DNA from 3 places in the Alteromonas sp. CyTr2 genome. Region 3 is predicted to be linked to each of the others. Evidence: predicted binding sites of a transcription regulator. Region 3 holds the regulator's gene; each other region holds the start of a gene.
The links. Region 3 encodes FliA, which starts transcription of late flagellar genes. Its sites were predicted from a motif close to CTAAAGNTNNNNNNNNNNNNGCCGATA; they were not measured.
Positions count from the first base shown of each region.

Region 1: QME20_RS04275 (DUF3530 family protein) is a predicted target of FliA. The motif match lies at 4,345-4,371, and genes of this name have one in related genera.
Region 2: QME20_RS07080 (VC2046/SO_2500 family protein) is a predicted target of FliA. The motif match lies at 1,932-1,958, and genes of this name have one in related genera.

Region 1 is NZ_CAMZMZ010000004.1:126,476-134,410, reverse strand. It holds gene QME20_RS04290 (response regulator) at 1-1,435, opposite strand, end outside; gene QME20_RS04285 (MFS transporter) at 1,515-2,861, opposite strand; gene QME20_RS04280 (hypothetical protein) at 2,905-3,228, opposite strand; gene QME20_RS04275 (DUF3530 family protein) at 3,371-4,258, opposite strand; gene rluA (bifunctional tRNA pseudouridine(32) synthase/23S rRNA pseudouridine(746) synthase RluA) at 4,408-5,124, opposite strand; gene rapA (RNA polymerase-associated protein RapA) at 5,174-7,935, opposite strand, start outside.
Region 2 is NZ_CAMZMZ010000008.1:120,737-128,671, reverse strand. It holds gene QME20_RS07090 (hypothetical protein) at 1-209, opposite strand, end outside; gene QME20_RS07085 (tetratricopeptide repeat-containing response regulator) at 229-1,869, opposite strand; gene QME20_RS07080 (VC2046/SO_2500 family protein) at 1,991-2,545, shown strand; gene QME20_RS07075 (rhodanese-related sulfurtransferase) at 2,695-3,690, shown strand; gene QME20_RS07070 (EF-hand domain-containing protein) at 3,749-3,991, shown strand; gene QME20_RS07065 (PaaI family thioesterase) at 4,464-4,877, opposite strand; gene QME20_RS07060 (zinc-dependent alcohol dehydrogenase family protein) at 5,161-6,168, opposite strand; gene QME20_RS07055 (zinc-dependent alcohol dehydrogenase family protein) at 6,215-7,222, opposite strand; gene QME20_RS07050 (SDR family oxidoreductase) at 7,297-7,935, opposite strand, start outside.
Region 3 is NZ_CAMZMZ010000005.1:104,921-112,855, forward strand. It holds gene flhA (flagellar biosynthesis protein FlhA) at 1-1,181, shown strand, start outside; gene flhF (flagellar biosynthesis protein FlhF) at 1,211-2,620, shown strand; gene QME20_RS05010 (MinD/ParA family protein) at 2,626-3,492, shown strand; gene QME20_RS05015 (RNA polymerase sigma factor FliA) at 3,489-4,220, shown strand; gene cheY (chemotaxis response regulator CheY) at 4,257-4,640, shown strand; gene QME20_RS05025 (protein phosphatase CheZ) at 4,675-5,430, shown strand; gene QME20_RS05030 (chemotaxis protein CheA) at 5,443-7,683, shown strand; gene QME20_RS05035 (chemotaxis response regulator protein-glutamate methylesterase) at 7,712-7,935, shown strand, end outside.

The DNA of each region.
Region 1 (7,935 bases), on a different contig from region 3:
AGTTTGTAGTGGGAAGGTCCTCAATAGGCTTCAGAGGCAGTAAAATTTTAAACTCCGTACCAACTCCAACTGTACTGGTTACCTGTAGTGCACCACCCAGCTTATCAACGCTGCGTTTAGCTACAGACAAGCCAATCCCTGCCCCCGGGAAGCGTTGGGCAGTTGAGTGTTCGCCGCGATAGAAGCGTTCAAACATGCGCTTTTGCGTCGCCTCATCAATTCCTATTCCAGTATCACTAATCACAATAACGAGAAAAATCTCTTGGTTTTTCACCAAGGTTGTAACGGTGACGTCGATAAGTCCATTAGCTGTAAATTTAACGGCATTATCAAGAATGTTAACTACCACTTTAGAAAGGGCGACAGGATCCGTTTCTGCGTAATGGGGCACACTGTGACTACAGTGCATATTAAATTCGATTTTTTTGTCTTTTACGCGTACAGAAAACGGCGAGATACATTCGTCGAGCAAGCTGATTAGGTCGACGTCTGAAAAGTGCAGGTCGTCTTCAGTGTTATTGGTTAATACATCGGTAAGGTTGTTGGTAAGATTAAGAAGTCGATAGCTGGATTGTTCAGCCTGCTGAATTAGTCTGGTACGCTCTTCTTCCATGTTAGGAATAAGTTCAAGAGCACTGATAATTGCACTTATTGGCGCTCTGAATTCATGGCTAATTAGCTGCAAAAACTCTTTGTTTTGCAAATCTCTATCGTCATCTACCATGGCAACTCTCAACTTCGATTTACCAAACTTTTTAGGCGACTTGTTTGCGTTACTTTTGTAAAAAAAACATGCAATAAAATACCAAAGTACAATGACGACTGCGCCCAAAATAGTAGTGAGAAGCATCTTATTGCGCAACGCCTTAATACGCAGTAACAACGCGTTTTCTTCCGCCTGCATGGCATTGACCATAGGCAGCAGGGTAAATTGCTGCTGAATACGTTGAGTTGCATCGTCTGTCGGCAACTCAATAAGAGTATGAAGTAAATCTAGTGTGGTTTGCGCGACCTGCCGTGCAGACGCGCTATTCAATCCTTCTTTTGCTATTGCAAAGTCTCTTTCGGATAAAACGGTGGGCGAGATAGTTTGACCTGCACTACTGCGGAGGTATTCAGATATACCTTGAAGGGTGACCTGTAGCTCGCGCTTTAAAATAGTATAATTCGCGGGGCCAGAAAACGCGCTGCTCTCCACCTGAAACGTAAACTGATTGATACTAGACTCAGTGGCAAGAATATTGTCCTCTAAATAACTCTGCTGCTTTAAGGCTGCTATGAGAGCTTGTTGTTTGCTCATCAGCGCGATTAAAACCGCAATGACAACCATAGCGATCAACAGTGCTGTAACACCCACTTTTGAAAAAGTGAATGTCCGCGAAATTGATGATGATTTGCGCTGCGACTGGCCAGTGTGGTTTGAGCTCACGTTCATCCTTACTAGTAATATGCGGTAAAAATACCCATCTTAAATGTAGGCAACTAACGCTAACTTGCAAGGAAGTAGAAAAAAATTACGGTGACTCAACGCGCTTTATGTGGTGCCTAATTGAATACAAAAAGCAAAGGCTGGGAATTACCATGACTGCTGTAAGAATAAAAAACAGGCTCCAATTGCCTTCAAGACTATCTACAACAAAGCCGCTGCTAGAAGCGACCAAGGTTCTGCCCGCAACACTTAGGGAGGCCATGAGTGCGTATTGGGTTGCACTAAACGCTCGATTGCATAAGAGTGAGATAAACGCGACCATAGCAACGGTGCTCCAAGCCCCTGTAAAGCCATCGACAATAACGGTTATGGCTAAAAGAGATGTGGAAGGGCCTGTTTGCGCGATCAGTGCAAATAGTAAGTTAGACGCGGCCATGGCCACACCCGCAATCATCAATCCGCGGTAAATACCGTAGCGAATGTTAACCAATCCACCTAACAGTGAAAATACGATGGTTACCCACCAGTTGAGCAATTTTGAGTAAGTAGCGATATCGCTATTAGAAAAGCCAATTTCTTTATAAAACACGATACTCATGCGGCCTAGAAAGGCTTCACCGATTTTAAATAGAAAGATAAACAGTAAAAACGACGCCGCTAATTTAACGCCGTTTCGATTGAAAAATTCGGCGAATGGCGTGACCAGAGTAGTTTGTATCCAGTGAAAAACGGGAGACTGCTTTGTATCTTTGGCTGTTATCTTTTCAAGCAAGGCTTCGCGGTCAATTTGTGGCTCGTTCGCTAAATACGTGGCGCACATTAATAAAGCCATGAGAGCACCGAGTAAAAGATAAATGTTTGGCCAAGTCCAAGATGTCATGTCAGCCAAGAAGAACGGGATAGCACCAAGCCCGCCATAACCTGTCCACCAGCCAGCGGTGGCTACTGAAGACGCAGCTGACATGCCGTCTTTGTCGTCTTGGGCAATACAGTCAATGCGAAAACCATCGATGGCGATATCTTGCGTGGCTGAGGCAATAGCAATAAGCAAACCGACTAATGCAACATAAAACAAATCTTGGTCTGCAGTGAGTTGAGACATCACTAAACACAGCAAAACTACACAGCCTTGCATAGCGAAAATCCAACCTCGTCGTTGACCTAATAGTGGGGGCTTGATTTTGTCGACAAGCGGAGACCAGAGGAAATTAAAAGAGTATGTCGCGAAAATAATGCCGAATAAGCCGATGGCCGAGCGAGACAAACCTTCATCTTTGAGCCAAGCAGATAGCACTGAACCAATCATGATCCAAGGGAAGCCACTGGAAATGCCGAAAAGAAATATACTGAGGTATCGTTTGTCGTTAAACGTTTTTAAAGCGTTGAGCAAAACTGCGGCCTTAGGCAAGAATACAAAAGCATATTGAGCCATGAACCACAGTGAGAAGCAATAACGCGTTGAAGTGAAAGTTTTACTATGGACGAATGCCTACGCAGTCGAGTGGGCAATGACCCAAACCTTCAAGGAAATTCACGCAGTTATTTAGTTCATCTACAAGAAACTGGTCGTTAATTAGCTTATCTTCATTCCAATAATGCACTTGGTGAAGTAAATGCCAAAAAACTCGTTCTTTTTGTGTGTAGGGCTGCGTTAAGGTGTAATCAATTTGCCCCCATTCTTCCATACTATCCCAAAAGAATAGCTCGATCTCCTCGATAGGAAGCTCTCCTTGCCAAAATGCTCTCAAATAGAAACACAGCTGCTTTGCTTTGTTATCTACGAAATCTTGAACACTCACAAGTAACTCAACCGTTTATGTTTGCTAAAAGTATTATAGTTCATAACAATCTTACTGCTTAGGACAGAGGCTTGCTATTTACACCATTAAATTTAGGTAATTGTTTTGGATACTAATTTAGCGTAATCGGTAAATTATCGAATTACCAGCCTAGGTGGCGAGTCCAACCAATAGTACTATTTGCAACTATCTGAATATGAGGGGGTTTCTGAAACTCCTTTATACTAAAGGCTAATAAATTGCTGGGGATAATTATTTGCCGATAGTGCATTTTTAGTGCGTTTTTTGCGCTAATCTTTCGTTTTTGCGTGGTACTGTTCGCCCAATCGTTAAATCCACTTAGTGACAGATCCAATATTGGAAAGCTGGACTGCGCTATATTATCTATAACTAATGTATTCGTTGATTCTTCTGGCCAAAAAGGTGAAATGGCTACGAAAGTGTCTGGATGAAGTTGAGGCTGTTGCTCTACGACGGACAAGTAAGTTGTGGCCAGCATGCCTTGTGCAATGACCATACGGTAGCCTGAATTGTCTTGTAAATAATTATTCAATGCATTGAGTTGTAAACTCAGTGCTGAAGTTGCTGATTCGAAATTGAGATACTGCGTAAGTTGATTACTTCTGGGGTGGATATTTTGGGCTGACATAGACGTATTTTCAGAGTCTGATTTGTCGGTGTTTGTAGATTCAGCAGGTAGGTTCTGCTGGGAAGTGACATTGACCGGCAAATTAAACGGACTTATCACTACATTCCAGCCTTTTTCTGCAAGCATGTTGGCAAGGCTATTTCCCTGCGCGAGCGTAAGGCTAGAGGGAAAAGGCTCGGTGAGTATGATAGCCACACCCAAAGGTAATGGTGTTTGCGCTTCAATTTCAATAATTGGGGATTCAACTTCTCCAATCATCAAAGGTTTCACTTCTCCAGGCAGATAGGCGTGACTAACATCTGTGAAAAAGTCACAGTGAGCTGTCATAGGCAATAGCGAAACAATAACAGCAAATGTTAAAAGGAGAGCGTGCCTTTTCATAAAATGTGGTTTGCCTTTACCTTAATCTGGATCTATTCAGCTTTGACAGCATCAAATTAATTCGTACATCAAGCGTATACGAAGGTTATCGGCAGGGTGCGTTAAAACTAAAATGGAGTCTATTGATAAAGTTGAGTAGCGTTAGAACGCTACTCAATACTTTCTGAGAGCGGCTTTGGGCAAAACGGACTAAAAGGGATGGCGACATTAAAGTGCAGCCAATGCCCAAGTGTCGGGTGCGAAAGACTCAAGCTTTCAGCATGAAGCTGTAAACGAGGCGCCATGGATAACGCTTCTTCATGGGCATAGAGTCTATCTCCCAAAATAGGGTGACCCAAAGCAAGCATATGTACTCGCAGTTGGTGAGAGCGACCGGTAATAGGATAAAGGGCAACGAGAGAATAGGGTCGCTCTTTTTCATCCAGTGTGCGCTCAATGACGTCAAAGTGCGTTACGGCTTTTTTACCGCGCTCGAAGTCTACCATTTGCTTTGGCCTGTTTGGCCAGTCGCAAATAAGGGGAAGGTTAACCTCTCCGCTGTCTTGTTCTACATGCCCATGAACACGTGCGAAGTAGCGCTTTTTAGTTTGACGTAACTCAAACTGTTTCGAGATATGGCGATGGCTATCTTTATTAAGCGCCAGCACCAAAATACCCGAAGTCGCCATGTCTAAGCGATGCACTACTGTGGCGGTGGGATACACACGTTTCACTCGGCTAATCAACGAGTCGCGGTGCTCTAATGCTTTGCCCGGAACGCTCAATAGCCCGCTAGGTTTATGCGCAACCACTATGTCCTCATCTTGATACAAAATATCAAGATAAGGTGTCATCGGTGGGTTATAAACAAAACTTGGGTTCGCCATTATGTACTCGTTACTTCACAGTCGCTTTTGAATGTTTAACCTTTCGAGGTTACGGGTTATTTACCACAATACGAATGGCGTCCAGCTGAACATCTGCATCCTGAATAACTTTATCAAGGGCGTTCATTTGTGTTTCAATAAACTCAATTTCGCTGTCACGTACTGCTGGGTTACGCTTTTGAAGATCGCGCAAGCGCTGTATTTCTTCGTTAAGCGTGCTGTGCATGCTGTTAAGTGCGTCGTGCTGCTTTTGGTTAGCTTGCTGATGGGCAAGCTTACGCGCCTTTTCAATGGCAAGCTCAAGCGGCTGTTGCAAGGCTTTTAGAAGCTGAGCCGAGATCTTACGTCCAATTTTACGTTTAACGTCGAAGCTCAATTCAGACGGGTTTCCTTGCGCATCTAAACACACTCGCACGGGCGTTTGAGGTAAGAAGCGGCCCAACTGAAGCGCTTTAGGCGCTTGCGCCTGCAGCACAAACAGCGCTTCAACCCAATAAGCGCCTTTTGGCAAAGATGGCTCGGCAATGAAGCCCATGCTGCTCTTTCCGTGTACGTCGGTGAGTACTACGTCCATGGCGGTATGCACAAGTGGATGATCCCAACTTAAAAACTGCACGTTTTCTAGCGTGGTGGCAACACGGCGCTTGTAAGTAACCGTCATGCCTTCTGGGTCAAGACCTGGAAGCTGGCTCACCATCGATTCAGTTGGCATAAGAATAAAGCAGTCATTGCCTTTTTCGTCCTGCTGAACACCAATAGCATCGAAAACGCGACCCATAAAGCGCGACAAATCTTGTTCGCTATCAAGGGTAATAATGTCTTCAAGCAGTTGTTCTACGCGGCCCTCTCCCGAAGCATTAAGCTCTAGAAGACGATCGCGACCGGCTTCAAGCTGCGCTACGAGCTGGCTATTAAGCGTAACACTCATGTTCACTAGCTCGTCACGCGCGCTCATATCGTCAGGGTGTAAGCATGCACCAATAAGCAGAGGCTTAACGTCGTCGAATACACCAGAGCCCGTGGGGCAGGTCTTTTCGAAGGCATTCAGCCCTTCGTGATACCAATCTAGTAATACGTGCTGCGCGGTTTTCGCTAAATACGGCACGTGAATTTGTACGGTTTGGGTTTGGCCAATACGGTCAAGACGACCAATACGTTGTTCAAGCAGATCTGGCGTGATAGGCAAATCGAATAGCACCAAATGGTGGGCGAACTGGAAGTTACGACCTTCGCTACCAATTTCACTACACAGTAGAATTTGTGCGCCGTCTTCCTCATCAGCAAAATAATGGGCCGCCTTGTCGCGCTCAACAATGCTCATGCCTTCGTGGAATACACTGTGGCGAATACCGGTTTGCGTGCGAATAACCTCACCTAACTCTTGTGCAGTACGGGCGCTTGCGCAAATAAGCAGAATCTTTTCTGGCTTAACGCTTTGCATGAAATCAAGCAGCCATTCAACGCGCGGGTCTTGCTTGGTCCAGCTGTTAACCACGCTTGCCATACGTTCAGGATACAGTGAATAGGTTAAGTCGCCGCCGCTCACGGCATCTGAATAAACCTCAGGCAAAGCCAGTTCGTAAGCGCTTAATTTACGCATCGGAAAGCCTTCGATATTGGCGCGGCGGTTTCTAAACAGCATACGGCCTGTGCCGTGACAATCGATAAGTTGGTGCAGCAGCGCATGGCGATTTTCCGGCGAGCTTAAATCACCCACATGTTCCATTACGTCAGGCGCGAATTCTGCGAGTTTGCTGCGTTGCTTGTCGTTAGGCTCGGCGTCTGAAAGTAATGGCGCTACCGCATCGGCCAGTTGGCTGTATTTCGATTCTTCATCTAAGAATGCATCGTAGCTATGGAAGCGAGCCGGGTCGAGCAGGCGCAAGCGGGCAAAGTGGCTTTCGTGACCAAGTTGATCAGGCGTTGCGGTAAGCAGTAATACGCCTGGCGTTTGGTTTGCCAGCGCTTCCACACACAAGTATTCGGCAGAGGGAGCCTCACTTGACCACGCAAGGTGATGGGCTTCATCGACAACCATTAAATCCCATCCTGCAGCTTGAATTTGCTGCTGGCGTTTTTCGCTCTTGCTTAGGAAGTCGATACTACAAAGTACTAGCTGGTCGTTTTCAAATGGATTCACAGCGCTCGCGTCAGATGTTTCGTCATCTTGTAAGCCTTCGCTCTTCTCTATAGCCTCGCAACGACTTTCATCGTAAATGGCAAAAGGAAGGTTAACGCGACGAAGCATTTCAACTAACCATTGGTGCATGAGCGAGTCTGGAACCAAAATAAGCACGCGCTCTGCGCGGCCTGTTTTAAGCTGCTGGTGAATAATCAACGCGGCTTCAATGGTTTTACCAAGACCTACTTCATCGGCAAGTAATACGCGAGGTGCGTGTCTGCCGCCTACCTCTGACGCAATGTGGAGTTGGTGCGGAATAAGCGATATGCGCGCACCTGCAAGACCAATGGTGTTTGAACGTAAGTAATCGTATTGATGATCTAAAGCACGCTCGCGCAAATCGAACCATTTAGGGTTGTCTAATTGCTGACTGAACAGGCGCTTTTCAGGTTGGTTCAAGCGAATATGGCTGTCTAGCATGGTTTCAGGTAATCGCGCTTGCGCTTTGGTGTCTTCGCGAAGCCCGTGATAGATGAAAAGATCTTGGCTTTCTTCTTTTTCAGTAATGGTCATTTCCCAGCCGTCTTGGCTTTTGACCGTTTCGCCAATTTCAAAAATTAGTCGCGTAAGCGGCGCATCTTGCTTAGTATACTTTCGCGCTTCGCCTGTTGCTGGATACAACACTTCGA
Region 2 (7,935 bases), on a different contig from region 3:
TCGTTAGCTTGACTACCCTCGAATTGCTGAGTGCTAGGTACTTTTAATCCGCGAATAACAAATATTTCACCACTGTTTAGCTCTTCAAATGTCATTCTGTGAATACCAGCATCGGCTAGTACAAAAGACTCGTTCTGACTTAGCGCCTGTTCATTGGCGCTAACCTCGTTGATTAAAATTGCCATCAGTACAAAAACTAACAATCTCATAGCTCACCAGTTTTCTAATTCAAAAGCCAATATATTTAGAGAGCTCATCTCTAAGGTTGGTGTATTTTTCTTTGTAAGGCGCCTTAAGTGACATATCGTCAATTAATTTAAACAACCGCTTACACTCATTAATGAGTTTCATTTCAGCTTTATCTTCTTTGATTGCAATTTGTAGAAGACACTGTAATAGATTAAGCGCAACCCCTGTATTTACAGGAGCAAAGCCTTGAGCAAGGGCGAACGAAGCTTTAGCACGTTCGTAATCTTGCTGCTGATAGTGCTGAATGCCTTCGCGGTTGAACTGTTGATAACTAGCTAAGTTTTTCTGAGCATTGAGGGCTTGCGCATCAAGCATGTTTAGACTGTTTTGGTCGAGCTCATCCTGTCTTGAAGTCAAAAGTGCATTCAACTGTAGCGCATCATCAAACTCACCCAGTTTATACATAACGTTAATACTGTCAGGGATAAACGCGGTAGGAACTTCCGTGTACTTATCGTCAAGAAGTGTTTGTGACGTTGTTAAGTGGCGTTTGGCATCAATCAGTTTGCCGTCTATAGCGCTAATTCTAGCGTTGACGATTGTACCAAATATATCTACATCAAAATCTCTGTCCATTTTTTGAAGATGTTCATCAAACTTTCCTCGTTGCAGGGTAAGTAATGCTTCTTGCTGATACTTATTGCGCTGGCGCTTGTCGTCTGCAAACTCTGCGACATCTAAAAGGCTTCGGATAATACCGCACCAGTGTAAACTTGTTTTGTGAACGGTTCGTTTTGATAAATCCCAGATCGCTTGGCTTGAACTCGCTGCCAGCACTAAATCGTCATTTTGCCGACCTATTTCACAGGCTTTGAAATGCCTGGGTAAGGAGTAGGGTGACAGTTTTATTGCTTCTTTTATTGCATCTAGTGCTTTGTCGCCAGCTGTGGTGGCTTGGTGTGCTTGCGCAAGAATATCGTGGGCGTCTGCATTGAACCGGTTACGCTTTAGCGTTCTCTTGGCAATTGAAATCGCTTTCTCATATTCCTTTAAAAGCAAGTAAGTTTTTCCAATAGCTATTTGTGCCCACAGCACGGGTTTTCCGTCAATGTAGTCACGTAACACATCTAGCGATTTATCGGGTTGCTTTATACGCCAGTATAGCTCGACTAATAGCTGTTCACAGTGACCTTTATAGTGGGAAGGGGAGTCAAGTAACGCTTCGATATGGTCGATCGCACTGTTTATTTCACCCTGTTCAACGAGACTAAACGCTTGCTGGAGAAACTGTCTTTTCTGCCACGCACGAACAATACGAGACTTCAGCTGAACTTGAGAAAAGGGCTTAATTAAAAAATCATCGGGTCTACGTTCAATACTGCCCAACACTACCGGTCGAGCGCTGTCTGCGCTTATCAGAATGAACACCGATGTGGGACTGATAAGCCTTCGAGTGCGCAACTCTTCAATGAGCTCATAGCCATTTTTGTTGTCAGCTCCCAAGTGTAGATCACAAATGACAATATCAAACTTATGCTTTTTACATAGTGATACCGCTTGTTCAGCAGATGACTTCGTAACTACATCAGATGCGCCCATCGAATGCATCAGCCCCTTTAATAAAAGAAGGAAAGGGCGTTGGTCTTCAACAATCAGTACTTGTTTGTTGCTAAATTGCATTTCAAATCCATGAATGAGCGCGCGATTACTTTATAGGAGTATATCTAATTTTAGATAATAAGCTTAAGAAAAACATTATCTTGCCGAAAACATAAGTATACATATGAAGTTGTAAATAAGAATGTCGCAAGAAACTGTCGAAGCTCGTGAGCAAATACCTATTGACCCCAGTATATACTGGGAGCGCAGTGGTGTGCTTGCTAAAGCATCTGCGCAGGGAGCGTTGTTCTCTTTATATCTTGCTATGCAGCAACATAGTGTTGCCGAGCCATTTGAAATTGAAGCGGTAGCGTCAGAATCTGATGATAAAAGCAGCATCGAATCCAAGCTTGCATCGTTAAATTATTATAGAAGGCCATCGCTAGCCGCTAATGAAAGCGAATGGGGCAGAATGCGCGTTTTGTCTGAGTTAGTATCTCAAGACTATGCGGCAGCAAGATTATATTTAAGTATGAATCCCTCTCCACTATCACAAACTGATGATGCTAAACGTCTACCCGACGATGTAGTAGATAATTGTAGTTTGGCAACACAAAAGCGGTTGAAAAAGGAATACGCTAACACCGTGAAGGAAGATAATACGATGCTATACGATATCCTCTCATCACAAGATAAAGAACACCATTCACAACATGAAAATTCGTCACACTTCACATCTTTTGAGAATATTGCATAGCAGTTATTTCAATTCGTTGTTGCGTGCTAAGTTTGGGTTGACGTACGAGCGCTAATTCGTATCCGCTCTAGTTTTTATCATTCCTTTTTGTTATATTGCGCGCCGCATTTTTGCACTGGTCTTACGCTCCAATCAGCAAAGGTTAAAATATGTCTAAATATATTGTATGCGCAATGTATAAATTTGTTGCGCTTGAAAACTTCAAAGAAATCCGCCAACCGCTTCTCGAAACAATGGAAGCTAATGGCATTAAAGGTACGCTTCTTCTTGCCCACGAGGGGATAAACGGTACGGTTTCTGGTACCCGCGAAGGTATCGACGCATTGCTTGCTTATTTAAACAGCGACGAGCGTATTAATCCTATTTCTTGCAAAGAATCTCTTCACGATGAACAGCCGTTCTATCGCACCAAGGTAAAACTGAAAAAAGAAATTGTGACCATGGGCGTTGAGGGTATTGACCCTCGCAAAACCGTTGGTACTTACGTAAAACCTAAAGACTGGAACGCACTCATTAGCGACCCAGATGTTACGGTTATTGACACGCGAAACGGTTATGAAATTGAAATTGGTACGTTCAAACACGCTATCGACCCTAAAACCGAAACGTTTCGTGAGTTTCCTGAATACGTAGCGAAAGAGCTCGACCCGTCAAAAAATAAAAAAGTGGCTATGTTCTGCACCGGTGGTATTCGCTGTGAAAAATCGACGGCTTACTTGAAAGAGCAGGGGTTTGACGAGGTTTATCACTTAGAAGGCGGTATTCTACAGTACCTTGAAGATGTACCGAAAGAAGAGTCATTGTGGGAAGGCGATTGCTTTGTATTTGATAATCGCGTTGCAGTTAACCATGACTTAGAGAAAAGCCATTATGAGCAGTGCTACGCGTGTAGACTTCCAATTACTGAAGAAGACAAGCAGAGTGATAAGTATGAGCCGGGTGTAAGCTGCCCACACTGCTTTGGTACCCATACCGACGATCAAATTGCTCGCTTTAGAGAACGTGAAAAACAGGTTCAACTGGCAAAAGAGCGTCAACAAGAGCACGTAGGAACGGAAGCGCGTTTGACCATGGAACAAAAGCGTCAAGAAAAAGCAGAAGCTCAACGTTTACGTGCACTTAAAGCAAAAGAAAATCAGGCGTAGACAGCTAGAAAGAAGGGCGTTACACTCGTGCTTATTGCAGTTGAAATAAGGAATGCGAGTGAGCACTCAACTTTCAGAATCTAAAATTGAAGAAATTAGAAAGGACTTCAGCTTTTTCGATCGTGATGGCAACGGCCAAATCGATTTGCCGGAGTTCATCGAGCTTCTAACCGTTATTTCACCAAAAACGAAAGCTAGCCATGTACAAGAAGGCTTTAAGCTTATCGATAGTAACGATGACGGTTACATCGACTTTGAAGAGTTTTTGGAGTGGTGGCAAGAAGGATGGTGGGAATACTAAGTTTAAACTTAGTAACACTTATCGTCGACTGAGGCTTTTCGACACGCTAGGCTAAGCGTGGAAACGAGGGCTAGGCCACGTAAAAGAGCCAATTGAAAACGAGTGCTTTTAAGCACTCGTTTTTTTATGTGTTGAGTTTGGTCAGTCGTGTTGGGAGTGAGATATAGCTTCCTTTGAATAGCCTTCAATGTCGGCTTCGAGCGTAAAGCGGATATTGAAGGTTACTAACGCGCTTGTCCATTGTAGACAAGGGGCGAACGTTCTACGCCCAAAGCAGCGACAGCGTTAGCTGTCCGACTGACTTTATTTGTTGGCCTCGAATTGCTCCAATGCCTCCGTTGCAGGCCTGAAGTAGGCGTTTATATCAGATTACAATTGATAACCATTTAATCTTCCCCTCAAATAACTGCCTTTTTTCTTTTAAACGGAGTCAAGCTTTCAGAGAGTTAATTGTTTTAATATTTTCACTTCGTTACGATGTATAGGGCGGTATAGAGTATGTACCCACAGCATGTGCTACCAAATCACTCACCCCGTCAGAGTACAGAGAAACCTCCCCAACCACGAGAGTACGGCCGACTTTTATCAGAGAACATTCCGCAATGATTCGCTCATTTGCCGATGGCTTACGTAAGAAGTTGATGTTAAGGCTAGTTGTTACTGCCAATGGCACGATGCCAATTTGACCAAGTATCGCCACATAAAGTGCCACATCAGCCACACTCATTAAGACAGGCCCCGAAACCGTTCCGCCAGGACGTAATTCATCCTGACCTACATGATGAGATACAGTCGCTCTACCGTTGCTCACTGCTTCCACAACGCATTTGCTTTGTGGAAACTCCGAATTCATGAAAGCGATAACTTCTTCTTTTGTAGCTGTCATTGAGACTCCTTAAATATTTATTCACGTTTATAGGTACTTGGTGAAGCGTTGCTCCAAGACTTCTATACCCCATTGTAAGCCTAGTTTCTCTTCCACCAATTCAGAGCCCTGACTTTCGTACAGAAGCTAGAATTTTACCGTCCCGTTTGATCGTCCAAATCTCATTGCTTGGGTTATCTAGCCTTCCAATAAATTCCGCCATGCTACTCGCCACTGAACACGCAAATTCCCAACCAATATCAGCCACTGACTTAGTTAAGAGATTAGCGGAAGTTACGAACTGTTAATCAAGTTCGACCACTATTTTACCAATCTGCTGATTGGACTCCAGATAGTGATGCGCTGCTACTATCTCTTCAAATTTAAAGCTTCGATCAATGACAGGCTTGAGTGTTCCCTCGGATAAACCCGAGTGGATAAATTGCTTTGCTCTGCGAAAACGCTCGATGTCTTTTATAACTTCAGTAAACACATACCCCCTAACTGTCAGACTTTTACGAAGTGCTATTTTTAAGGGAAAAGGAGTGACTTCGGGACTTAATGCTCCGTGTGCTATTATTGTTCCTTCAGGGCTCATTGCTTCAGCAATTTCTGCTATCTGCGGCCCACCGACAGCATCAAATGCGATTTTTAAATTGTTTTCTCCCAAGATACTTCTCAAGCTATCCAGCAGCGGTTCTTCTTGGGTTGCAATCACATGGGCCGCGCCAGCCTTGAGCACAGCAGCCTTTTTAGCTCCTGTTAGAGTTGTAGCGATAGGGATCCCCCCCAGAGCATTCACAATTTGAATCGCAGCCAATCCAACACTGCTCGATGCGGCGGTTATCAGTACTGCATCGCCTTTTTGCACGTTAGCAATTTCGACCAAAGCGCCATAAGCTGTCAGGTACTGCATCCAAGCTGCTGCGCCTTCAGCAAAGGTTAGCCCTGCTGGTTTGAGTGCCACATATTCACTTGGTACGACAATCTCTTCTGCGTAGCAGCCGTTCTGAGAAAGCCCCATCTGAGGGACAATACAAACCTCGTCCCCAAGGCGTAAATGATTTACCTCTTCCCCGACTTCAATGACTATCCCGGATGCTTCATAGCCGATTCGCGAAGGGAAGTCAGCCTTTTCTATATAGCTGCCTCGCCTAAACATGGCATCAGCACGATTGAGCCCAACAACCTTGACCGCAATACGTACATCAGTGGCCTGCAAACTTGGACTCGCGAGCGAGTCAATAGTTAATACCTCGGGGCCACCTAATTCATGGAAACGAACAGTTCGAATTAGTTTTCTTGGGCTCATATGCATCCTCAACAATGACTTTTTAAGTAATTACAACAATGACTTTTTAAGCAATTACATCAATAACTACTTTACCCATGGACCCCAACTCTACGGCATTATGTGCATCCATTGCCGTGTCTAGGGAAAAGCGTAACGGATCGAGTAGCGGCTTAATTTGTCCAGCTTCAACAAGCGCCGTAATTTGCCGCAGAATGTCACCATGATGTTTGCGCCCCTCTCCGCTGAGCTGTGGGTGTAACACAAAAATCGCTGACAATGTTGCAGAGCGTAATGACGACGGTGCCAGATTATGTGAGCTGAATGCAGCACAGCTTAAAATATGTCCATAATGTGCAATGATACCTAACGAGGCATCGAGTACAGAGCCACCGACAGTGTCGTAAACGATATCGAATCCTTTGCCTTGGGTGTATGCGTCCACGTAGTCAGCAGGGCTTACAGTGTGATAATCAATCGGCGTGGCACCAAGCGCCTTGAGCAGTTCTTGTTTTCCAGTCGATGCAGTGGCATAAACGTCGGCACCTAAGGCCTTAGCAATTTGCACAGCTACATGTCCAACTCCGCCAGCTCCACCTTGGATAAGGACTTTCTGGCCCGCTTTAACATTCGCCTTGTCAACCAAACCTTCCCAAGCGGTAAGTGCAACCAGAGGTAAAGCCGCAGCTTCACGCATGGGCAAATTTTTCGGTTTGAGAGCAAGTAACTCAGCATCAACGTTGGCATATTCAGCCAATGATCCTTGCAATCCTCGCACTCCGCCAGTCAGACCATACACTGCATCGCCTACTGCAAAGCCGGTGACGCCGTCGCCGATAGCAACAATTTCTCCAGCTAAATCGGTGCCAAGTACTGCGGGTAATTCCGGCATGGCATAAGGAGCGATACCTTGGCGGATCTTGTAATCAATAGGATTGACTCCACTTGCAAATATTTTTACTTGCACCTGACCTGCTGATGGAGAGGGTAAGTTAATCAGGGCATCCCGGAATACTGTACCCTCTTCATAGCTATCTAATACCAAAGCACGCATTTGTCTGTTTAACGCTGTCATCAATAACCTCACATACTGAATATTCAGCGGGTGCTTAAATCACCCGCTGGTTAATAAGTCTTTTATTAAACGAATTAAAATTCTTGAACAGTTGGGCGCAGAACAATCTCGTTGATATCCACATCCGCAGGCTGCTCAATTGCGTATGCGATAGCACGAGCAACAGATTCAGATGGAATTTCATTTTGCTGATAAAAATCTTTTACAAAGGCTGCACCCTGAGTATCTGAACTTCCATGTTTTAATTCAGATTCGACTGCCCCCGGTGAAATGATTGTTGAACGAATGTTACCCCCAACTTCATGGCGTAAGCCTTCGGCAATAGCGCGAACAGCGAATTTGGTTCCGCTATAAACCGTGCCGCCGGGACTGAATACTTTGACACCCGCTACGGATGAAATATTGATAAAGTGGCCTGTTCCCTGAGCCTGAAAAATCGGAAGCGCTGCGGCTACTCCATACAGCAGACCTTTAACGTTTATATCAATCATGCGATCCCACTCGTCAACTCGAGTCTCAGCTAACGGTGCAATCGCCATTAACCCTGCATTATTGATAACCACATCAACTTTACCGAAGCGCTCTCGTGCAAGGTTTACAAGGGCCTTCACTTCGTCCTGGCAAGTCACATCTGTCGCTTGAACCGCAACTTTTCCGCCCGCTGTACGTATGTCAGCAGCAATAGCTTCAAGCTTGTCGATGCGTCGGGCACC
Region 3 (7,935 bases):
TGCCTCATATCGCATTCTTAGGCTTCTCATTCTTGATTGCAGGCTTTGCTTACTGGCAGTCGGTCCAAGAAAAGAGAAAGGCCGCAGAGCCCAAAGTGCCAGACAATGTGGTAAAAGATGAATCGGTTGCGCCTGAAGTGAAAGAGCTTGGCTGGGATGATGTTCAGCAGGTAGATACCATCGGATTGGAAGTGGGCTATCGTTTAATTCCTCTTGTCGATAAATCCCAAGGTGGCGAGTTGTTGACGCGCATTAAAGGCGTACGTAAGAAACTATCGCAAGAGCTGGGTTTCCTTATTCCGCCTGTCCACATTCGCGATAACTTGGATTTAGAGCCCAACACTTACACCATCGCTATGCTAGGCGTAACGATTGGGGATTCCATCATCAGTCACGATGAAGAACTTGCTATTAATCCAGGGCAAGTGTTCGGTAAATTAGAAGGGCGTGCCACTAAAGACCCCGCGTTTGGCTTAGACGCAGTATGGATTAAGCCCAACAAACGGGAGCATGCACAAACCCTTGGGTACACAGTTGTAGACGCTGCGACCGTTGTAGCGACCCATTTAAGCCAATTACTTTCTAACAATGCATATCAATTATTAGGGCACGAGGAAGCGCAACAACTTCTTGATATGCTTGCCAAACAGCATCCGAAACTGGTTGAAGGGTTAGTACCAGACATCCTTCCGCTAAGCACCGTCGTGAAAGTACTGCAAACCTTATTGTTTGAAGGCGTGCCTATTCGCGATATGCGTACAATCGTGCAAACACTCAGTGAGTACGGCACGCGCAGCCAAGACCCCGATGTTTTAGTGTCCGCAGTGCGTATTGCCCTTAAACGTTTAATTGTCCAAGAAATTACTCAAGGTGCAAAAGAGATACCTGTCATAACCTTGGCGCCAGAGTTGGAACAGATGTTGCACCAGTCACTTCAAGCAGGTGGCGAAGATGGCGCTGGCATAGAACCAGGCCTGGCAGACAAGCTGCAAAAATCATTGCAGCAAGCCAGTCAGCAGCAAGAGTTAGAAGGAGAGCCTGCAGTACTCCTTACCTCAGGCATGCTACGACCCGTTCTGTCTCGCTTCTTAAAATATTCGGTTGTTGGGCTTCATGTTCTGTCTTACCAAGAAGTGCCTGACGACAAACAAATAAAAATAGTCAGTTCGGTCGGTCAATAATCTGACACTGGGTGATTGGAGAGGTTGCAATGAAAATTAGACGTTTCTTCGGCAAAGATATGCGTGAGGCGTTAAGCCAAGTTAAAGCTGAATTGGGCAGTGACGCTGTGATCATGTCAAATCGCAAAGTCGCTGACGGTATTGAGCTTGTCGCAGCCTACGACAAAGAACCTGAAGCGAAGTTGTTTACGCCGAAAGCGTCTCCACAAGCCGCTGCAAAAACACCTGGTCAAAAGGCAGTGCCTAGCTTGAGCGAAATCATTGGTGACGACGGTCCTGATAGCCTTAAAGCACTGCTAGAAAAGCAGCACGGTGGAAATAATGGCGTAGCGAGTCCCGCGCAACCCAACCAACCAATGACAGCGAATGCTAAGCACGCCAATGAAATTGCTTCGCACTTAGACTTCTCAGAAGCCTTTATTGACGACGTAGAAGCACAGCAGTCTTCTCATGAACCAGTTCGTCAGAACGCTTTCCCAGAGCATCAAGCGTCAAGTATGGATGATACCTCTGTGACGCAGTCAGCGGAGCTTGCGCAAATCAAGGAAGAGCTAGCGTCTCTTCGCGATGTATTGCAATATCAAGTGGCCGACTTGATGGAAGCTAAGAACAAACGTCAAAAACCTGTTCATCAATATCTAATCACCCGTTTAACCGATATGGGGTTAAGCAACGCGTTAGCGAAACAGCTTATTAGCTATACGCCGTCACATTACAACGAACGAGATGCATGGGTATATCTTCTTAACCTATTGGCTAATCGCATAAATGTGACAGGAAACGATATACTTAGCGCACAAGGTGCTGTTGCATTAGTAGGACCAACAGGTACCGGTAAAACAACTACCGTTGCGAAACTTGCTGCCCGCTATGCGCAAAAATACGGTGCAGAGTCGGTTGCGATGATTACCATCGATACGTATAGAATTGCCGCCTATGAGCAGCTAGCGACATACGGAAAGATTATTGGCTGCACGGTGAGAAAAGCGCAGACTAGTGAAGAACTTGCGGATTTATTATTCCAACTTCGTCATAAGCGACTAGTATTGATTGATACGGCTGGATTTAGTCAAAGAGACAGTCGATTAATTAAACAAATTAAGCAGTTTGATAACGGACAAATGCCAAATGTTAAAAAATATTTGGTAGCGCAAGCAAATACGCAATATCCTGCTTTGCAGAGAATCATTCAAGCGTATGATGATATTGAACTAAGTGGCTGTATTTTCACAAAGTTAGATGAGTGCTACTCTTTAGGAGAGGTGCTTAGTGCAGCGGTTGAATACCAATTACCGGTTAGTTATGTCACCGATGGTCAAAAAGTACCTGAAGACATTAAGATTGCAGAAGCGAAATCTTTGGTTTCCGCTGCTGCAAAGCTTTATAAAAAGTACGGTTTGAATCATACTAGTGGTAACAACGCAATTAAAACAGCATAAGCAGTATGATTGACGACCAAGCGAGTAGCTTAAGAAAAATGAAGCAATCACGGTTAATCAAAGTAATCGCCGTCACCGGTGGCAAAGGTGGCGTAGGTAAAACAAACATTACATTGAACACCGCTATCGCCATGGCGAAGCAAGGTAAACGTGTAATGGTTCTCGATGCGGACCTCGGTCTTGCTAACGTAGACGTTATGTTAGGTTTGCGTGTTGAGAAAAACTTATCCCACGTGCTTTCCGGCGAATGTACACTTGATGAAGTATTAGTGACCGGTCCGCACGGAATAAAGATCGCCCCTGCCACATCAGGCACGCAGTCGATGGCAGAATTGTCGCCAACGCAACACGCTGGCCTAATTCGTGCCTTTAGTGAGCTGCGCTCGCAAATTGACGTGCTAATCGTTGATACAGCGGCAGGTATTTCAGACATGGTGTTGAGCTTTTCAAAAGCCTCACAAGACATCATGGTCGTTGTGTGTGACGAGCCTACTTCATTGACAGATGCGTATGCATTGATAAAAATTCTGAATAGAGAGCACGGTGTTTTCCGCTTCAAAGTTGTGGCTAATATGGTGCGCGACGTGCGAGAAGGCCAAGAGCTATTTAGTAAATTAAGCAAAGTGACAGGGCGTTTTTTAGATGTTGCACTAGAATTAGTGGCGACAGTACCGTTTGACGAGAACATTCGTAAAGCAGTGCGTAAACAAACAGCCATTGTCGATGCTTACCCAGGTTCACCGGCAGCCGTTGCAATAACACAGTTGGCGAGTAAAGCCTTAACATGGCCTATTCCAGCGCAGCCAGGTGGCCATTTAGAGTTTTTCATTGAACAATTAGTTGCAGAAAAAGCCGTAGGAAGTCAGCGTTGAACAGCAAGGCAGCCGCTTATCAACAACAAACCGATAAAGCGCAGTTAGTCGAAAGACATGCGCCATTGGTTAAGCGTATAGCGCATCACTTGATAGCGCGATTGCCGGCTAGTGTTCTTGTAGACGATTTAATTCAATCAGGCATGATTGGATTATTAGAAGCCGCGCGAAACTTTGATGGTTCAAAAGGAGCCAGCTTTGAAACGTTTGCCGGCATTCGCATTCGCGGTGCTATGCTAGACGAAATTCGCAAAGGGGATTGGACACCGCGTTCAGTTCATCGAAATGGCCGAGCGATCACTGAAGCAATTTCGCAAGTAGAAAGCGAAACAGGCCGCGATGCTAGAGATTCTGATATTGCTGATAAGCTTAATGTAAGCTTGCAGGACTATCACCAAATGCTTAATGAAGTAAATGCCGGAAAGCTGGTAGGTATTGAAGATTTAGGTGTGTCAGAAGATGTTATTTCGACAGAGCAAAATCGAGGTAGCGACGCACCACTGGAAGATTTAATGCAAGGCGCTTTCCAAAAAGCGCTTGCCCATGCAATTACGACATTACCTGAAAGAGAAGCGATTGTTCTTTCGCTGTATTATGATGAAGAGCTGAACCTAAGAGAAATTGGTGAGGTTCTTGATGTAAGTGAATCGAGAGTCAGTCAAATTCACAGTCAGGCCATGTTAAAACTCAAATCACGAATGAAGTCGTGGCAAGCTGACGAAGAATAGAAATTAATAACAATTAACCCCTCACTGGAGGCTATTTTGGACAAAAGCATGAAAATTCTCGTGGTCGATGATTTTTCTACCATGAGACGTATCATCAAAAACCTACTTAAAGATTTGGGTTTTTCCAACATCCAGGAAGCGGATGACGGAAGTACTGCATTGCCTATGTTGCAGCAAGGTGATTTCGATTTCGTAGTTACCGATTGGAACATGCCTGGTATGCAGGGTATTGACTTGCTTCGCGCGATTAGAGCCGATGACAAGCTCAAGCACCTACCAGTGCTTATGGTTACTGCTGAAGCGAAGAAAGAGCAAATTGTTGCCGCCGCGCAAGCAGGTGTTAATGGCTACGTTGTTAAGCCGTTCACTGCAGCAACACTTAAAGAAAAATTAGATAAAATATTCGAACGTTTAGGTTGATCCAGACGCTCACCAGAGAAATGAGGTTTACTGGATGTCAACGAATGTAAACGTTCCAATTTCGTTGGAAGAAGCAAAACAGCTTGTCACCTACCTTGAAGAGGGTGACAACGCTTCAGCCAATGCCCTATTAGAAGCGGCCTCAATGAAAGAAAACGTTGAGTTATTTGCCGAAGTAGGGAAACTGACGCGTCAGCTCCATGACGCGCTGAATAATTTCCAAATAGACGACCGCATTAAAAATCTCGCGACCGATGATATTCCCGATGCACAATCCCGCCTAACCTACGTAATTGAAGAAACTGAAAAAGCTGCTAATACTACTATGGATGCCGTTGAAGCGAGCATGCCTATAGCTGAAATGCTGTCGGCGCGCATCGAAAAGGTTATGCCTGAGTGGAAGAAGCTGATGAATCGCCAAATAGAGTTGGGTGAATTCAAGGCTTTATGCGCAGACTTAGACGAATTGTTGGAAGAAGGTTCGGCACAGTCAGCTAAACTTACACAGTTACTTACAGAAGTATTGATGGCTCAAGGTTATCAAGACTTAACTGGTCAGGTTATTCGCCGCGTTATCGACTTGGTTAAAGAAGTGGAAGACAGCTTAGTTAACATGCTTACCATGTTTGGTGAACGCGACGGTGCAGAACAAACTAAACCATCTAGCGTTAAGGCCGATAAGGTTGATGGTGTAGAGGCAGAAGGCCCTATCATTGATGCCGATAAGCGCGACGACGTCGTGTCAGGCCAAGATGATGTAGATGATCTTCTGTCTAGCTTAGGTTTTTAGGGGAGCGGGCGCATGTCGTTTGATGTTGACGAGGATATATTACAGGACTTTCTAGTTGAGGCTGGAGAGATACTTGAACAATTACAAGAACAGCTCGTTGATCTTGAGAACAATCCTGAAGATGCGGATTTGCTGAATGCAATTTTCCGTGGTTATCACACAGTTAAAGGGGGAGCAGGGTTCCTGTCTCTTACCGAGTTAGTAGAAATTTGTCACGGTGCGGAAAACGTCTTTGACGTAATGCGTAACGGTCAACGAACACTAACCCCTGAACTGATGGATATTATTCTGCAAGCCACAGATGTGGTGGTTGAAATGTTTGAACGAGTGAAAGCTCGGGATCCATTAGAGCCAGCAGATGCACACCTAGTAGACTTGTTACACAAACTAAGTCGCCCGGAATCTCCAGATGAGAATATTTTTGGTGAACAAAGCGCGCCGGTGTCAGAACCTGAGCCCGCGATTGAAGAGCCAGAATTAGTTGTTGAAGAGCCTACTGCACAGGCACCAAGTTCTGGTGATAGCGGCGGTATTGACGAAATCACTGAAGATGAGTTTGAAGCGCTGCTTGATGAGCTTCATGGCTCTGGGGCACCAGGACAGTCCTCAGCGGCTAAAAGCGAACCTGCAAAGGCTGCTGCACCTGCTGCCGCTAGTGATAACGACGATATCACCGACGAAGAATTTGAAGCGCTGCTCGATGATTTACATGGCAAAGGCAAGTTTGGTGGTGAAGAAGCTGCGCCAAAGGCAAATGCACCAGCTCCAGCTCCAGCACCAGTTACGCCGAGTGAAGCTGGTGATGAAGAAATCACCGATGACGAATTTGAAGCACTGCTTGACCAACTGCATGGCTCAGGGCAAGGGCCTACCAAGCAGGGAGCCGTTTCAAAGGCGCCAGAGCCTCCTGTAGATAAGGCAGCAACAGAAGCGGTTCAAAAAGCGAAACAAGCAGCGCCAGCTGCGCCAAAAGCGACGCCTGCTCCTAGCGCCGCAGCGCCAGCTAAAGCAAGCACACCTGCTGCACCAAAAGCAGCGCCTAAAAAAGATGAGAAGAAGGCGGCACCAGCTGCGCCTCCTGCTGAGACTACAGTACGTGTAGATACCAAGCGCCTTGACCAAATTATGAACATGGTGGGTGAACTCGTACTAGTGAGAAACAGGCTAATAAGCTTGGGTATCAACAGTAACGACGAAAGCATGTCCAAAGCCATTGCCAACTTAGATGTGGTAACGGGCGACTTGCAAGGTGCGGTAATGAAAACCCGCATGCAACCTATCAAGAAGGTGTTTGGTCGTTTCCCTCGCGTTGTTCGAGACCTCGCTAGAAGCTTGAAGAAAGAAATAACCCTTGAGCTTGTGGGTGAGGAAACTGATTTAGATAAAAACCTGGTTGAAGCACTGGCCGATCCACTTGTGCATTTGGTGAGAAACTCCGTCGACCATGGTATTGAAATGCCTGATGATCGTGCTGCAGCGGGTAAACCGCGCATGGGTACGGTTCAGCTATCGGCATCTCAAGAAGGCGATCATATTCTTCTAACCATCGAAGATGATGGTAAAGGAATGGATCCTGAAAAGCTTAAAGAAATTGCTATTAGTCGCGGTGTACTAGACGCAGATGCAGCTGCACGGATGTCGGATGTTGAAGCGTTTAACTTGATATTCGCGCCAGGGTTCTCAACCAAAACAGAAATTAGTGATATTTCTGGCCGCGGTGTGGGCATGGACGTGGTTAAGACTAAAATTAACCAACTTAACGGCACCGTGAACATAGATTCACAGCTAGGAAAAGGCACGCGACTGGATATCAAAGTTCCGCTAACGCTAGCCATTCTTCCGACGCTAATGATTGTTGTAGGAAAACAAACCTTTGCGTTACCATTAGGTGCGGTGAACGAAATAATAAATATGGACATCAAAAAGACCAACACGGTCGATGGCCAGCTAACAATGATAGTTCGTTCAAAAGCAATTCCGTTGTTCTTCCTTGGTGAATGGTTGATTCGAGGTCCCAAAAACATCGATAGAGAAAAGGGACACGTTGTTGTAGTGCAAATTGGTACACAACAAGTAGGATTCGTAGTAGACGCGCTAATAGGCCAAGAAGAAGTGGTTATTAAACCTCTTGATGCATTATTGCAAGGCACGCCTGGTATGGCGGGAGCCACGATTACGTCAGACGGTGGAATTGCACTAATTTTAGATATTCCGAGCCTGCTTAAACGGTATGCGCGTAAACCCATCAAGTAAGGCGATGAATTAACAGGAATAATAATCCATGGTCTTTAAAGTCCTTGTCGTGGACGACTCGACTTTTTATCGTCGTCGAGTAAAAGAAATACTCGATGGCGATAGGGAACTTGAAGTTGTTGGGGAAGCGAGAAATGGGCGCGATGCACTTGAAAAAGCAGAAGCGCTTAAGCCGGATGTGATAACGATGGATGTTGAAATGCCTGTCATGGACGGCATTTCAGCTGTAAAGGCCATAATGGACAAACGGCC